4 regions of the Microbispora sp. GKU 823 genome follow, and region 3 is predicted to be linked to each of the others. Evidence: riboswitches for the same ligand, from Rfam matches in the RefSeq annotation. Region 3 holds a riboswitch; each other region holds the start of a gene.
What was found. A riboswitch is a leader RNA that binds a small molecule or an ion and turns the genes downstream of it on or off. The one in region 3 is predicted to bind cyclic di-AMP.
Positions count from the first base shown of each region.

Region 1 (3,914 bases), on a different contig from region 3:
GGCGGCCATGTGCTCCGCTCCGGCCGTGGAGACGTCGGAACTCGCCGGGGTCGGCACCCGCCCCGGCTTCCGCGGACGGGGCATCGCCGCCGCGGTCACCGCCACGCTCGCCGAGACGATGCTCGCCAGGGGAGCACGGTCGGTGTGGCTGGAGTACGGCGGCGAGGGATCGCGCCGGGTCTACGAACGCGTGGGCTTCCGGCCAGGGGGCACTCGCCTGTACATGTCGCTCGAAGCCTGACGACCGCGGACCGCCGGCCGTCCGCGCCCTGCCCTCACCCTGGGCGGCGCCGCGCGGCGGCGACGAGGCGGGATCAGGCGGGAAGGGACCGGCGGGTGGCCGACGCGAGCCCGGGCGGCGCCGCGGCCAGGGCCTTGTGGATGGCCTCGACCAGGGCGAGCGCCGCCTCCTCGGTGAGCTCGATCGCGACCCGGGCCGACGGGCCCTCGGCCGGGTTGGTGAGGTCGATGTTCACCGTGTGCTCCTGGCACGCGTGGTAAGGATGGTCGACGTAGACCATGCCGTCGGTGACCGTGAACCAGCCCGACGCCCCCTTGGCGGCGCCGTCGATCCGGATCTTCTCGGTGAGATAGGTGCACATCCCTGTTCTCCTCAGGCGGCGAGGTGGCGGCTGAAGAAACCGAAGACCTTCTTCCAGCCCTCCACCGCGGCGGCGGGCCGGTACGCGGGGCGGTCCACGGAGAAGAACCCGTGCCCGGCGTCGGGGAAGACGTGGAACTCGTGTTCCTTGCCGAGTTTGTCCAGCTCCGCGGAGAGCACTGCCACCTCGTCCGGCGAGGGGAACCTGTCGTCCGCGCCGAAGAGCCCGAGCAGCGGGCAGGACAGGTCGCCGGCCCGGGAGATCAGCGGTTCGGCCTTGAGCGGGGATTCGGCGGGCGGCGCGGTGACCACGAAGGCCCCGTAACAGTCGACGGCCGCGTCGATCCGGAGCGAGCAGGCGGCCAGGAACGTCTGCCGCCCACCCGAGCAGTAGCCGATCACTCCGATCTTGCCGTTGGCGTGCTCCAGGCCCTTGAGGTACGCCGCGGCGCCGGCGACGTCCCCGACGAGCTGCTCGTCGGGGACGCCCCCCTTGGCCCGGGCCGCGGCGGCCTGGTCGTCCGGGCTGACCCCGGCGCCCTCCCGGGAGTACAGGTTGGGGCAGATCGCCGCGTAGCCGTGCGCGGCGAACCTGCGGACGATCTCCTTGGTGGCCTCGTCGTAGCCGGGCAGGTGGTGGATGACCACGACCCCGCCGTAGGGGCCGGAGCCGAGCGGCCGGGCCGCGTACGCTTCGAGTTCGGCCCCTTCGTGCCCGGTCACGGCGACCGTACCGGCCCACATCGCGTCCGTCATAAGAAAGTCCCTTTTCCCTGTGGCGACCAGCAGTTAGCTTGGCTAACTAAGCTAGCCGCCCGGTAATGATCCGATGAATACGGCAGTGCCGCGGCCGGCGAGCGGCGCGGCGTCGCCGTCATCGCGGGCGGGGTGTTCAACAGCGGCATCCTTGCCGCCTCTGACCCCTTGCCGAGTGTGTGGGCGCATGTGCCGTACGACGCTGTGTGGCGTATCTCACCGCGGGCGGCCCGCGACCGTGAGGACCTGCGGAAGCACGGAACGGCTGCGACCAGAATGATGCCCTTTGCCGGGTTTTTGGTCGTGTCACACTTGTTATCTACTAAGCTTCCCGATGTCTCGCCGGTGTGCGGTCCTCAACCCGAGGACGACCGGCGACCGCCGAATCCCGGAAGTCATCGATCCCGGGAACCGGGGACCCACGTCTCTTGGGGTGAATCCGGACCATCCGGTAGGGCTACTCCTGGCCCGAACCCGTCAGCTAACCCGGTAGGCGGCCAAGGAGAGGAGAGCGCGTGGAGTGTCGGCTCCACCTGCCCACCCGGTCCGCGTCGCGTCGCCGGACCACATGCCCGCCCTGGAACGTCTCCAGGCTTCCGGGGTGATGGCGCGCCCGTGACGGGCTGCCACATCTCCCGTTTCTGATTCCGCCCCGCCGCGGCCGTGTCCCCGGCCGGTCATGCCGTCATGCCGTCACGCCCCGCGGGCCGGTTCGTCATGTCTCGAAGCGCGCCATGAGGAGCCTCCGATTTCCACCGATCCGATTGCTCGACAGCTGCTCGACGCCGTCCGCCCCGAACTGGGCTACCGCGAACGAGCCGGAAAACACACGAAGTTCGGCAAGTGGTACGCCGACAACGTCGCCAAGGACCCCGATTTCACGACCGCTCCCTGGTGCGACATGTTCGTCTCCTGGGCGGCGGACCGGGCCGGGGTGCAGGACCACGTCGGCGAGTTCGCGCTGACCACGCGGCACGCCAAGTGGTTCAAGGAGCACCACGCCTGGAGCGGCAAGCCCGAGCCGGGCGCCGTGGTCTTCTTCGCCTGGTCGGGGTCGAAGAAGATCCGCGACATCGACCACGTCGGCATCGTCGAGAAGGTCGTCGGCGGGAAGGTCCACACGATCGAGGGCAACGTCGACGGCGTGTGGCTCAAGCGCAAGGTGCGCGACAAAAGCAAGATCGTCGGGTACGGCCTGCCGCGCAAGGTCAAGGTGACGCCGAAGGCGCCGGTGACGATCCAGCCCGTGGCGGCCGTGCATGCGAGCGTTCAGGGCGCGGGGCCCACCACCAGGAACATGGCGGCCACCCAGGGGCAGTCGCTCGACCTCGTGTGGTCGCCCGGCGACGCCGTCCTGCCGGCCGGTCTGCTGTTCGCGGTGGTCTCCACCGCCGTGACCGGACTGCGGTTCAAGGCCGCGGCGGCGACGTCCGGCGGACGGCACCGCAAGCGTGGGTGACCTCCCGCCGCCTTCCCGGATCTGCGGGTGTCGCGTTGCCGGCTCCGGCCATCGCGGCGGCCTCATCCCAGGAGGCTCTTCATCTCCCTGATCTCGGCCGACTGGCTGGAGACGATGGACGCCGCCATCCGCCGGGCCGGCTCGTAGACCCCGGTGCGCAGTTCGTCGCGCGCCATGGCGACGGCGCCTTCGTGGTGCCGGATCATCATCGTGAGGAAGGCCCGGTCGAAGGCGCGTCCTGACAGCCGTTCGAGACGCCGCATGTCCTCGGGGGACATCATTCCGGGCATGGCGTGGTGCGCCGGCCCGGGGCTCCCGCCGGGCGCCGGCTCGCCCCAGGCCGTGAGCCAGCCGCTCATCGTCCGGATCTCGGGAGCCTGCGCGGCCTCGATCCGCCGGGCGAGCCGCGCGACCCGGGGATCCGCCGCGCGGCCCTCGGCCAGCCTCCCCATCTCCACCGCCTGACGATGATGCGGGATCATCATCCGGGCGAACATGACGTCCTGGTCGTTGTGGTCGGCCGCCGGCGTCGTAGCGGCAGGCCCGGCCAGCGCGGTGAACGCGGTGAGCGCGGGCGGCGAAGAAGCCGTCCCGGCCCAGGCGGCGGAGCCGTACGCGCCGGCCACGCCGACCAGCAGATCGGCCGTCAGCAGGGCCACCGGCAGAACACGTCCCCTCATCGGCCAACACCTCCTCGGTCCCGCCGCCCTGCCCGCAGTGCCGATGGCGGCGACCATCCCCGGGCAGCCGCCGCCCCGTCGGCTTGTCGTACCCCGTCCCGCGGAACCTTCCCGTCAGCCCTGAACGTGATCTGAGCGGGGCCGGTCAGCACTGGCCGTCGGCGAGCACCCAGTAGTCCGGGCCGGTCTGGCGCAGCGCGTGCGTGGTGAAGGTGTTCCACAGGCCCATCGCGTCGTTCGAGCCCTTCGCGTAGGTGTAGCCGCCGGACTGGTACGCCCGTCCCGCCGTGGTGTGGGCGTAGTTGCTGGCCCGTACGCAGGTGCCCGTCGGCGGGGCAGTGGGTGTGGCACTGGGCGAGGGGCTGGGCGTGACGGTGGGCGTGGCGGTGGGGCTGGGCTGGGCGCCGCCGTCGAGGCC
Region 1 covers NZ_MWJN01000113.1:2,531-6,444, reverse strand. The annotation lists gene B1L11_RS37415 (GNAT family N-acetyltransferase) at 1-241, shown strand, start outside; gene B1L11_RS37410 (DUF6295 family protein) at 315-602, opposite strand; gene B1L11_RS37405 (dienelactone hydrolase family protein) at 614-1,357, opposite strand; cyclic di-AMP (ydaO/yuaA leader) riboswitch at 1,727-1,869, shown strand; gene B1L11_RS37400 (CHAP domain-containing protein) at 2,037-2,816, shown strand; gene B1L11_RS37395 (DUF305 domain-containing protein) at 2,879-3,496, opposite strand; gene B1L11_RS37390 (PHB depolymerase family esterase) at 3,642-3,914, opposite strand, start outside.
Region 1: linked by a shared signal. The riboswitch ahead of B1L11_RS37400 (CHAP domain-containing protein) and the one ahead of B1L11_RS04700 (C40 family peptidase) in region 3 are both predicted to bind cyclic di-AMP.

Region 2 (3,914 bases), on a different contig from region 3:
GATCGGGCGTGAGGAGGCGCAGGAGCGCCCCCGCCTTCGCCGCGCCCCGGCGGAGCCCGTCCAGCACAGGAAGCCCGTCCAGCAGGGGCAGCCCGGCCGACGAGTCGCCGTTCCGCTGCGGCACGTACGCGGGGTCGAGCATGGTCATGACCGTGTCGAGCCGCGTCCACGCCTCCGGCAGCACCCGGGTCGCAAGCCGCGTGGACAGGTAGGCGGCGTGCATCAGCGTGCGCGTGCCCGGCAACTCGGCGAGCCCCAGGCGCGCGCGGAGCGACTCGGGCAGCGACGCCACGATGATGGCGGTGGCCGCAGGACCGGCGAGCGCCCTGCCCGCGGCCCACACGGCCGGCCGGTCGCGGAGCAGCGGGGGAGCGGGCACCTGCGCGAACAGGCGGTCGAGGACGACGTGGACCGCTTCGGTGTTCTCCAGTCGCTCCTCGACCACGGACGCGTAGTAGCGCCAGAACTCCCGCACCGTGGGCGGAAGCTTGCCCCCGTAGGGGTCCATCAGGGCGAGGAACGCCTGGAACTCGGCGTACAGCCGGTCCAAGGTGGGGCCGTCGACGGACTCGCCGCTCAGCCGGCACATCGTGACCGTGGACTCGAAGAGCGTCGCCACCACCCAGGCACGCGCCTCGGAATCCGCGGCGTTGAACGGGCGGCCCTCGGCGTCGGTGCCGGTGATGCGGGCGTGCAGGCGGTTGAGCCGAGCCGCCTCCCGCTGCCGGATCCGCGCGTCGGGGTCGACCATCCGCTGTGAGCTGAGCACGGTGTTGCGCAGCCGCCGCCAGGGGTGCGCGACGAAGGTCGAGTTGGTGATCAGCGCGGCGCCGATCTGCGGGTGCGCCGCCTCCAGGACGATGGCCCGGGTCGCCACCAGCCCCCAGCGTGCCTGCCGGGTCAACCGGTAGAGCATCGATCCAGGACCGAGCGGATCGGCGTCGGTTCCGGCTGCTGCTGCGTCGCTCATCGACATCCCTTTCCTGTAGGAGCCGGTGCCTGTACGCCGCCGAACCGGCGGTCGCGCCGTCGGTAGACCTCCAGGCATTCCCAGAAGTGCTCGGCCCGGAAGTCGGGCCACAGCACCGGGGGAAAGACCCATTCGGCGTAGGCCACCTGCCAGAGCATGAAGTTGGAGATCCGCTGTTCTCCGGAGGTGCGGATGACCAGGTCCACCTCCGGCATGTCGGGGTGGGGCAGCCGGCGGGCGAAACTCTCCTCGGTGACCTGCTCGGGCGGCACCCCGTCGCGGATCAGCGACCGGGCGGCCTCGACGATGTCGCGGCGGCCGCCGTGGTCGAACGCCACCGTCAACGTCATCCGCCGGTTGTCGCGGGTCAGCGCCATGAGGTCGGCGATGTCCCTGGCCAGCGCGGGCGGGATCCGCGGATCGGTGACCCCGAGGAACCGGCAGCGGATCCCGCGTGTGTGCAGTGCCAGGGCGTGTTTCCGGATGGCGCGCCGCACCAGCCGCAGCAGGACGTCGACCTCGGCGGCCGGCCGCCGCCAGTTCTCGGTGGAGAAGGCGTACAGGCTCAGCCACTCGACGCCGGCCGTGTGGGCCGCCTCGATGACGTCGATCACGGCGGCCTCGGCCGCCCGATGCCCCGCGGTGCGGGGCATCGACCGCTACGCGGCCCACCGGCCGTTCCCGTCCATGACACAGGCGACGTGACGAGGGATGCCTCTCACCCCACCCGCCCTACCGAAGTCACTCGTCGAATCCCTCCGGAGAGGGACTCTTTCACAGAAGGTGACGCGGTGAACACCGATTGTTGGTAATCGCGGCCCCCGCTTGTCCGGCGGGGCGGCCCGGGCCGGTGTCGAGCCAGGTAAAGACGTGTTTTATCCTGTTTACACCATTCTGGTGGTGTGTGTACCTTTAGGGCACACGGAATGGGTAACCGACCGACTTCCGCCGTCGTAACCCTTGCCGTGTCGTTGCCCGGACCGCGCGATGACCGCGCGGCCGCCGAATCCGCGTCATGTGGAGCCGGGGACCCACTCTCTTCGGGGTGAATCGGCGCGCAGGCCCCCAGATGCGCCCGTAGGGCACTTCCTGCCCGAACCCGTCAGCTAACCCGGTAGGCGGCATGGAAGCAAGGAGTCAACCCCGTCATGTCCAGCCATCGGCTCTCCCTCGGGAGCCGGCCCTCCCGCCGGCGCCTGCGCTCCGCCCTCGCGGCGGCGACCCTCGCGATGTCGGCCGCCACGGCCACCGTCACGGCGGCCGTCGTCCTGCCCGCCCCGGCCTACGCGAACCCGCACACGTACGGCCAGGACGTCTCCGGCTACGAGGCCGACCACGACTGGATGAACAGCCGCGCGCAGTTCGGCTTCATCAAGGCCACCGAGGGGACCTCGTGGACCGACTCGTCCTTCCCCCGCCACTGGCGGGAGCTGGAGAAGAAGGGCATCGTCCGCGGCGTCTACCACTACGGCCATCCCTCCAACGACCCCATCGCCGAGGCCGACCACTTCCTCGAGGTGGTGAACGCGCAGCCGAGCAAGCCCGGCGACATCCTGGTGCTCGACCTGGAGACCAGCGACGGCGAGTCCGTCGAGCACGTCAATCAGTGGGCCAAGACCTGGCTGGAGTACGTGACGGCCAAGACCGGGACCAGGCCGATGTTCTACAGCGGTTGGAACTTCGCCAACGAGTACGGCCACGGCCTCGGCCAGTACCCGCTGTGGGTGGCCCACTACAGCAAGGCCCCGGGCGACATCACGCCGCCGGCCGACTGGAAGTCCTGGGCGATCCACCAGTACACCGACTCGCCCATCGACCAGAACGTCTCCGCGCTGACGCCCCTCCAGTTGCGCGCGCTCGGCCGTCCGTAGCCGTACGGGCCCCGGGGCGGGACACCCCACCCCGGGGCCTAGCCCGGCCGATCAGATCACGTCAGACCACTGCGCCGGAGCCGTCGCGCCGTACGGGCCTGGCACGCGGGGCGGCGGGAGCCGGCGGCGGCTGGGTGGTGCGCCTCTCCAGCGCGATCGCTGCCGGCCCGGCCACGAACGACGACGACAGCGTCCCCACGATGATGCCGATCAGCAGGGCGACGGCGAAGTCGCGCAGTGAGTCGCCGCCGAACACCGCCAGCGCCGCCAGGATGAACAGCGCCCCCAGCCCGGTGTTGACGGTGCGCGGCACGGTCTGCAGGATCGCGCTGTTCACCACGCGGCCGAACGGTTCCCCGCTCCGCACCGGCCACAGTTCGCGTACCCGGTCGAACAGCACGACCTTGTCGTTGACCGAATAGCCGATGATCGTGAGCATCGCGGCCAGGAACACCCCGTCGATCGGCTTGCCCATCCAGGCGAACGCTCCGACGACGACGGCCGCGTCCACGAACAGCGCCGCCACGGCCGCCGTGCCGAACGTCCACCGGAACCGGAACGCCAGGTAGACGAGCTGCGCGGCGAGCGCGACGGCGAGCGCGATGAGCGCGTTGCGGCGCAACTCCTCGCCGAGGCTCGGCCCGATGAGCTCGTCACGCTGCTTGGTGACCTCGCCCACGCGCCGGTCGAGCGCCTCCTCCATGCGGATCACGTCGTCGGCGCCGATCTGCCCGGTGCGCACCGAGATCGCGTCGTCCGACTGCTGCACGACGGCCGAGGGGAACCCGGCGTCCGCCACCGCCTGTCTCGCCGTGGCGACGTCGACCGGCCTGCTCGTGCCGAACTCGACGATGCGGCCGCCGGTGAACTCGACGCCGTAGTTCAGCCCACGGGTGACCAGCCCGGCCCCCGCCAGCACGAGCAGCCCGGCCGCGACGGCGAGCCACAGCCGCCTGCCGCGCATCAGGTCCGGGTCGCGCCGGGTCAGCCAGGTCCTGACCCGGCCGATCGAGCCGATGCCGGAGGCCCGGGGGCCGATCCTGCCGATCAGGGCGGCGACGAGCACCCGGGTG
Region 2 covers NZ_MWJN01000050.1:9,957-13,870, forward strand. The annotation lists gene B1L11_RS24800 (oxygenase MpaB family protein) at 1-970, opposite strand, end outside; gene uppS (polyprenyl diphosphate synthase) at 967-1,623, opposite strand; cyclic di-AMP (ydaO/yuaA leader) riboswitch at 1,961-2,106, shown strand; gene B1L11_RS24810 (glycoside hydrolase family 25 protein) at 2,119-2,841, shown strand; gene secD (protein translocase subunit SecD) at 2,903-3,914, opposite strand, start outside.
Region 2: linked by a shared signal. The riboswitch ahead of B1L11_RS24810 (glycoside hydrolase family 25 protein) and the one ahead of B1L11_RS04700 (C40 family peptidase) in region 3 are both predicted to bind cyclic di-AMP.

Region 3 (3,914 bases):
AGGCCGTCGGCGGTCAGCCCGAGCACCTCCCGCAGGGCGGCGCCGATCTCCTCGCGTAGCGCGGCGCGGTAGAGGGCGACCAGCCTCCGCTCCCCGAACCTCGCGGCGATGTAGCGGCAGGCCAGCCACGCCTCCTCGTACGCCTGGGCGGGCCTGGCGGCGAAGTCGGCGGGCCCCGGCAGGGCGTTCAGCGCCGCCCTCCCTGCCGCCACGTCGGCGGCCAGCTCGGCGGCGACCGCACGGACCGGCAGCCCGCTGTCCAGATAGCCCACGTAATCGGCGAAGCCCTCCATGAGCCACATCGGGACCGCGCGGCGACCGGCGGTCGCGACGTGCGTCAGCTCATGGGTCACCACGACCAGACGGCCGGTCGCGGACAGGCGGGCGAACGCGGCCGGCTGCACGATCACGCGGCCGCCGGTGGCGACGGCCGCCAGGCCGTCCACGTTCGCCGGCGCGGCCAGCACGGCGGCCTGCTCCTCGGTGCGCGGCACGAGGACCACCGCGCCGCCGTACCCGCCCCAGATCCTCCTCACCGTGCGGCCCGCGCGATCGGCCAGCGCGGCGATCTCGGCGACCAGCGGCCGGGGCGACCCGACGACGACGGCGCGCTCGCCGCGGGCGACGGAGGCGCCGGTCCACATGCCCGGGTGCTCCCGCACGGCGGCCCGGGCAGCCAGCCGCAGGGCGAGCAGCGGGTCGGGCGGGGCCGCGGCGGCGGGCCCGGCGAGCAGCACGGCCAGCGCGACGGCCACGGCCGTGGTCGCACGGGGACGGACCCGATGAGGCGGAGCTTCGGGGTGGCGCCGGCCGGCCTCGGGGCGTACGCCGGGCACGCCTCCGGGCACACCGCTCGTGGCAGTCACGCCGTGCATGGTAGCCAGCACACGCCACCGGCCCCGTCCACCTCGGCGAGGTGGACGGGGCCGTAGGGACGGCGCCGGTCGAGGGGGCTGGTGACCGGTGCCCGTCAGACGCCCGGGCGGACGGCACCCACGAAGGTGCTCCTCCTGTAGGCGTCCAGCTTGTCGATCCGCACCCGCGTGCCGCTGTGCGGAGCGTGGATCATCTTGCCGTGGCCGACGTACATGCCGACGTGGCCGCCGCCGCTGGTGAAGATCAGGTCACCGGGCTTGAAGTTCCCCCAGGACACCTTCTTCCTGACCGCGCTGCGGATGGACCACGTCGTGCGCGGCAGCCGTACGCCCGCCTTGCGCCAGGCGTACTGGACCAGGCCCGAGCAGTCGAACGCGCCCGGTCCCGTGGCTCCGTAGCGGTAGGGGTCGCCGATCTGCTTCTCGGCCACCTTCACCGCACGCTGGGCCTTGGCCCGCTGGAGCGCGACCCTGGTGACCTTCCGCTTGGCGGCGCGCTTCTTGGTCTGCTGCTTCTTCGCGGCGGCCCTGCGGGCGGCGGTGTTCGCGCTCTTCGCCGTGGCCGTCTTCGTGGCCGTCTTCGTGGCTGGGGCCGTCTTGACGACCGTGACCGTCACCGTGTCCGCCGCCGCCGGATGCGCACCGGCGACCCCGACGGATGCCGTCAAAGCAGCACCACCAAGGGCAATTCGGGCAAGACGGGACAGGCTAGAGGGGGTGGTAGACAGGATCTCTCCTCGGGTCTTCCGCTCACGCCTACCGGGTTAGCTGACGGGTTCGGGCGGGGAAGTCGCCCTACGGCGCGCGATGCGCCGATTCACCCCGGACCTTCGCGTGAAGGTCGATGGTTCCCCGGCTCCGTGCCTCCTGACTGCACGGACTCGGCAGCCACCGGCGCTGAGGGATCCCGCGAGGGGGAGGGTGATGGAGAGCGCCGGTGACGGTGGATGACTGCGCGACGGCCGGCCGGACCGGGTGCGCCGCGGCGAGGCGTGCTCGCCGCGGCCCAGAAGCTACCGAGGACTCGCCGCGTTCGGCAAAGCCCTCCCGCCGGATAAAGATCGGATAACAGAGGCGGCGAAGAAGAAACCGCAGCTTACCCGCATCGCGAAAGGCTAAGTGTGACTCTGCTCACAATCTCGGCATCAACGGGTAAACCGGGTCACATGAGTCACAAAAGGCACAGAAGTTCACATAGAAGGCCGGGCCCTCAGGGGCGGACAGCTCCGATGGCGTGATACTCGGCGAGTGTGACAATCTTCACAACATCGCCGGTCTGCGGCGCGTGGACGACCTTGCCGTCGCCGGCGTAGATGCCGACGTGCCCGTACCCGGCGTGCCAGAGCAGGTCGCCCGGCTGGAGCTCGTCCAGCGAGACCCTGCGGCTCGCACCCCAGGCCCACTGCTCGTAGCTGGTCCGGGGCAGCGTCACGCCCGCAGCCGCCCACGCGGCCTGCACGAGCCCGGAACAGTCCCAGGCGTCCGGTCCCGTGCCCCCGTAGCGGTACGGCTTGCCGACCTGCTTGTAGGCGAACTGGAGGGCCGCCAGCGCGTTGCCGGACGCCGGCCCGGTGTAGACGATGCCGGCGCTGTTGGGGTTGCCGGGGTTGTACGTCCCGAGCGAGCGCAGCAGCTTCATCTGCTCCCTGACGAGCTTGTCGACCTTCTCCTTCTCGTCGGCGAGCTCGCTCTTGACGTCGGCGGCCTCCTGGTACACCACCTTGCTCTGGTCGCGGCGGTCCTTGAGGTCCTTGATCGCGCCCTCGTACTCCCTGAGCCGCCCGGCCCGCTCGGCCGACATGTGGTTGAGCGTGGCGAGGCCGCTGAGCATGGCATCGGGGTCGGCGCTGTAGAAGACGCCGCCCCACGACCCCATCTCGCCGACCTGGTAGCTGCTGACGGCCATCGAGACCAGCCCGGAGCGGAGCGCCTCGACCCGGACGTTCTGCTTCTTGTAGTCGTCGTTGATCGCGAGGTACTTCTGCCTCGCCTTCTTCCACTTCTCGTTGGCCGCGTTGTAGCGGTCCACGAGCTTGTCGGCCTGCTCGTTGAGCTTGTTCAACTTCGCCTTGGCCTGCGCGACTGTGGGCTTCGGATCCGCCTGCGCGCCCGTCACCGGCGTCAGCAGGACCACGGCGGCCAGACCGGCGGCCACCGGCACACGCCCTCGCACTGAGCCCCCTTGAGGATCAACCTCTTAGATCAACGAAACCTGCGGCGCGACTCTATCTAGGCGATCTTGATGCTTCAACCTATTCGCAGGTATTCGCGGCAGTCATCACGTACGGTGACGACGCCGGGCCGGAGCGCGCGTACGGCGCCTCAGCCGCGCCCGAGACGGCGCAGCAGTAGGAGCGAGGGCACCGGCCGGGCGCCCATGCGGCGCACCGACTCGGCCACCTCCCGGTCGGAGGAGACCACCGCGATGGCCCGCCCCGGCGGCTCCGCGCGCACCAGCGTGCGGATGAGGTCGTCGGCGATCTCCCCGGGCGCGCTGAACATCACCCGCACCCCGCGCGGCGCGGACACCTGGACGGGCCCGTTCAGCTCGGCGCCGTCGAACACGCACGTCACCTCCGCCCGCGTCTGCACGGCGAGCCCGCCGAGCCCGGTCAGCAGCCGGGCCCGCTGGTCGGCGAGGGTCAGCGACGGATAGCCGGTCTTGGTCACGTTGTAGCCGTCGACGATCAGATGCAGATGAGGGATGGCCAGGAGCTGGTCGAGGAGGCTGGGGGTCGTCGTTGGCCAGCGCCCGCGCGGGCACGGCCGTCACGCCCGCCTCGCCCGGCAGCACCGCGTTCACGTAGTCGGCCGGCCTGCTGATCGTCGTGGGCAGGCCGAGCTCCTTGCGCAGGCCGGCGGCGGCGTCCTGGAGCGCGTCCAGCAGCACCCGCACCCCGGGCGTCCTCGATGCTGCGGCCCTCGCGGGCGGCCCTGCGGCTGGCCTCCAGCTGGCGCTCGGCGTCCGCCAGGCGCTCCCTGAGCCGGCGCAGCTCGGTCTCGGCCGCGCCGTTGGCGCTCGCGGCTTTGGACCGCGCC
Region 3 covers NZ_MWJN01000005.1:104,530-108,443, forward strand. The annotation lists gene B1L11_RS04695 (hypothetical protein) at 1-866, opposite strand, end outside; gene B1L11_RS04700 (C40 family peptidase) at 971-1,543, opposite strand; cyclic di-AMP (ydaO/yuaA leader) riboswitch at 1,618-1,772, opposite strand; gene B1L11_RS04705 (C40 family peptidase) at 2,086-3,048, opposite strand; gene B1L11_RS49765 (NYN domain-containing protein) at 3,198-3,545, opposite strand; gene B1L11_RS04710 (hypothetical protein) at 3,563-3,914, opposite strand, start outside.

Region 4 (3,914 bases), on a different contig from region 3:
CGGCGCCGTAGGCGGGCGTGACGATCCGGTCGCTCTCTCCCCACAGCAGGAGAGCGGGGACGTCGACGTGCCTCAACCGGCGGAGCAGTTTGGGGTCGTGCATGTAGGGGTCGCCCGCCAGCGTGCGCATGGTGGCCATGTCGGCCGCCCGGCGTGCGAGTTGGTCGGCGGGGACATCGGCCGGATCGACGTAGAACCGCTGCGAGTCGTGCCAGGCGTACTCGGCGACGCCGCGGGCGTCGAGGGAGAAGAAGTCGCGGATCGGCTCGCCGGGGACGTGCACGCCGACGGCGTCGATCAGCACCAGGCCGGTGATGATCCCCGCGGTGTCGCGTACGGCCATCTCGGCGGCGATCCAGCCGCCGAGGGAGGAGCCGACGACGAGGACGTCGCGCAGTCCGAGCCGATGCAGGCAGTGCAGGTAGGCCAGGGCGAGGTCGTCTATGCCGGTGAGCCATGGAGGGCGGGGCGTGCCGTCCCAGCCGGGGTGCACAGGCGTGATGGCGTGTGTCGTCCGATGAAGGTGCCGGGCGAGCCGGCGACCGTGGCGGGGCCGCCGCCGCCGTGCAGGATCAGGGCCGGTCGGCCGGTTCCGGCCTCCGACACGGTGAGGGACAGGTCGTCGTAGAGCGAGATCGTGGTCATGGGCACAGCATAACTAAACATGTTTATTTAAACTAGCTTAGTATCGTACTAAGCTTGTACCGTGCACGGCGATCTGCAAGAACTCGGACGAGCCGTCAAACAGGCTCAGTATCGGCAGCACCGGGCCCTGGAGAGCGGGCTGTCGGCGATCGGCGCGACGCTGGCCCAGTGGGACGCCCTCCGGGCGATCAGCCGCTCTCCCGGGGCGTCGGCCCGGGAACTGGCCGCGGCCACCTTCCAGACCGAGCAGGCCTTCGGGACCCTCGCCGGTCGGCTGGTCGCCCAGGGATGGATCGAGCGCCGGCCCGGGCGCGGCCGGCGCATCGAGCACCATCTCACCCCTTCCGGCGAGCAGGTCCTGCAAACCGGGCACAAGGTCGCCGACGAGGTGCTCGCCAGGTGCTACACCGCCTTGTCGGACACGGACCGCGGGACCCTGCTGGTCCTGCTCCGACGCCTCATCGCGGACGGCGCGTAGTTCGATCGGCGAGATGCCCCGGGCGGCGGCGTGCGCCGGGGACATCTCCGCCGAGGATTTCTCCGTGGCCCCGCTGTCAGACCCCGGGGCGTACGGCGGTGAGGAAGCTGCTCCTCCAGTAACCGTTGAGCTTGTCGACGCTGACCACCGCGCCGCTGTGCGGGGCGCTGATCACCTTCTTGTGCCCGATGTACATGCCCACGTGGCCGCCGCCGCTGGTGAAGATGAGGTCGCCGGGCTTGAGGTGCGCCAGGGAGACCCTCTTCTTGACGGCATCGAGCATCGACCATGTCGTGCGCGGGAGCTTGACGCCGGCCTTGCGCCAGGCGAACTGGACGAGCCCGGAGCAGTCGAACGCCCGTGGGCCCGTCGCGCCCCATACGTACGGATCGCCGAGGTGCTTCTTCGCCACCTTGATGGCGTGCTCGGCCTTCTCCTGCTGGAGGGCCGACTTGGTGACCTTCGTGTTCGCGGAGTCGTCCGCCGTGGACGCCGCGGGGACCTCGCCGTTGTCCGGGGTGGTCACCGTAGCGGGGGGCTCGGGTGGGATGACCGTCGAGGCCGCCGGTGGGGCTGCCACCGCCCCCGACGCGGCGGCCGCGGGGAGCGCGCTCAAGGCTCCTGCGGAGGCGGTGAGTGCCGCGCTACTGATCGTGACGCAGGCAATGCGGAGCAGAGTGGTGGAGTTGGTAGACAGGGGATCTCTCCCTAGGGTCTTCCGCTTGTGCCTACCGGGTTAGCTGACGGATTCGGGCGGGGAAGTCGCCCTACGGCGCTGACGCGCCGATTCACCCCAGACCTTCGTCGAAGGTCGATTGGTTCCCCGGCTCCGGGCCTCCTTGCTGCACGGATTCGGCATCACCGCCGCCCAGGGGGGCGGAGAGGACGTGGCGACGGTGACAGTGGATGGTCGTTTTCGAACACGGGCCGGCCGGGTTCGTAACGGCGGCGTCACGTGGACCCCGTCGTAGGGCAAGGAAACTACCAACTTGCCCCATGTAGTCGCAAAGGCCCCAAAAAGGTAAGGATCACGTAAAAAGGATCAAAAGCGCATAACCGCAGGTCACGGGATGTCCATAGGCTGATGTATGTGACGCTCGTCACATGCGTTACGCGTCTTCCGGGCCGTCAACGCACGCACATACAGCCCGCGAACGGCTCGCGGGGACTGAGTCGTGCGCGGTGAGGTCATCGCCGCTCTGCACCAGTTGGTATTACTCCCCGATCCCGGCCGTCGAGCGCCCCGGCTCCCGTGGCGGTGGTCCCTCTACGGCTTCACGAGGGCCGTGGTCACCACTTCGGCGGCTTCGGCAGGCCCGTATCGGTCTCTCGGGACATTCCGTCCGAGCCGTACGACGACCGTGTCCGAGCCGGGATCGACCTGGATGACCTGACCACCGAAACCCAGTGCCCAGTACATGTCGTGAGGTGCGCCCTCGACCAGGCGCCGGCGTGGCGCGGCGGAACTCCGCTCTCTCGTGCTGGGCTTCAGCGGGTCGACGACGGGACCGCGGGCGTTCACCCACCACAGGTAGCCGTACGCGGCGTTCAACTTCTGCGACGGCCGGCCGGTCGCCGCCTCGACCCACCGCCGGGGGACGATCTGCTTCCCCTGCCAGTTTCCTTCCCGTAGGAAGAGATAGCCGAAGCGGGCCATGTCCTCGCAGGTGGAGTTCAGGCCGGAGAACATGTTGGTGTTGCCGGCTCCATCAAGGGTCATCCTCGAGCGGCTCATGCCGAGGGGGCCGAAAAGCCTCTCCTGCGCGTACGCCGCAGGACTCTGCCCGGTCGCCTTCGTGAGCACGGCATCGAGCGTCTGGATGGCGGAGTTGTTGTATGCCCAGACGTCCCCGGGGGCCGCGTCCTGGGCGAGACCGACGGCGAAGCCCGTGCGATCGGCGGCCCGGACGAGGCGGCGGTAGTCGGTGTCGAAATCCCAGTGCCGGCCGGAGACGTTGCTCAGGATGTCCTTGATCGTGACGTCTGCCGAGGGGGTGCCGGCCCACTCGGGGACGTACTCAGACACCTTGTCATCGATGGAAAGCCTGCCCTCCGCTTCGGCGATGCCGACCAGGGTGCCGGCGTAGGACTTGGTCGCGGAGAAAACCTCCTGGCTGGTGGTCGTGTCGGCGTCGTTCCAGTACCAGTCGGCCACGAGTCGCCCGTGCCGGATCACGACCAGGCAGTTCGCGCCTCTCCTCCCGGCATCGAGAGCGATCTTCTCCAACCCGGCGCGGTCGAAACCGGCGTCATCCGGGCTGATGCGACGCCATTCCGCTCCCGGATAGGCGGTCGTGGCGGGACGGAGGGCGGCCGACGGGGTGGGAAGACCTGTCCGCGTCTGCGGTGGTGTGGTCCGGGACCCGGCCGAGCACGCCGAGCCGAAGGCGGCGGCCGCGAGAGTCAGCGTCAGGACGCCCCGCGCGATGGGGGACTCGCTCCGCCGCATGCTCACCCTCTCCGCCTTCGGCCACTCCTACCGGTGCACGATGTGGCGATTCCAGCCGGTCAGCGCGTACGCCAGAAAGTGCCGTTGGCCGAGGGATCGTCGGGGTCGCCCTGCGGCACGGTGAATCCCGCCCCCCACAGCGTCGCCGTCCCGGGCCTGCGCGCGATCGAGAACAGCGCGGCGTCGGTGCCGGCCTTGCGAGGGAGCGGGGTGCTCCGCCAGGCCGAACCCGTGACGTGCCACAAGGTGGAGTTCCAGTTGCCCTGCACGACCCACATACCGCCCTTGCCGTCGGGCTCCACCTCCGTGTACGGCTGGGCGTTGGCCGTACCGACCGAGGCG
Region 4 covers NZ_MWJN01000099.1:6,271-10,184, reverse strand. The annotation lists gene B1L11_RS35285 (alpha/beta fold hydrolase) at 1-493, opposite strand, end outside; gene B1L11_RS48945 (hypothetical protein) at 442-645, opposite strand; gene B1L11_RS35280 (MarR family winged helix-turn-helix transcriptional regulator) at 707-1,123, shown strand; gene B1L11_RS35275 (C40 family peptidase) at 1,200-1,649, opposite strand; cyclic di-AMP (ydaO/yuaA leader) riboswitch at 1,834-1,991, opposite strand; gene B1L11_RS35270 (serine hydrolase) at 2,391-3,572, opposite strand; gene B1L11_RS35265 (hypothetical protein) at 3,632-3,914, opposite strand, start outside.
Region 4: linked by a shared signal. The riboswitch ahead of B1L11_RS35275 (C40 family peptidase) and the one ahead of B1L11_RS04700 (C40 family peptidase) in region 3 are both predicted to bind cyclic di-AMP.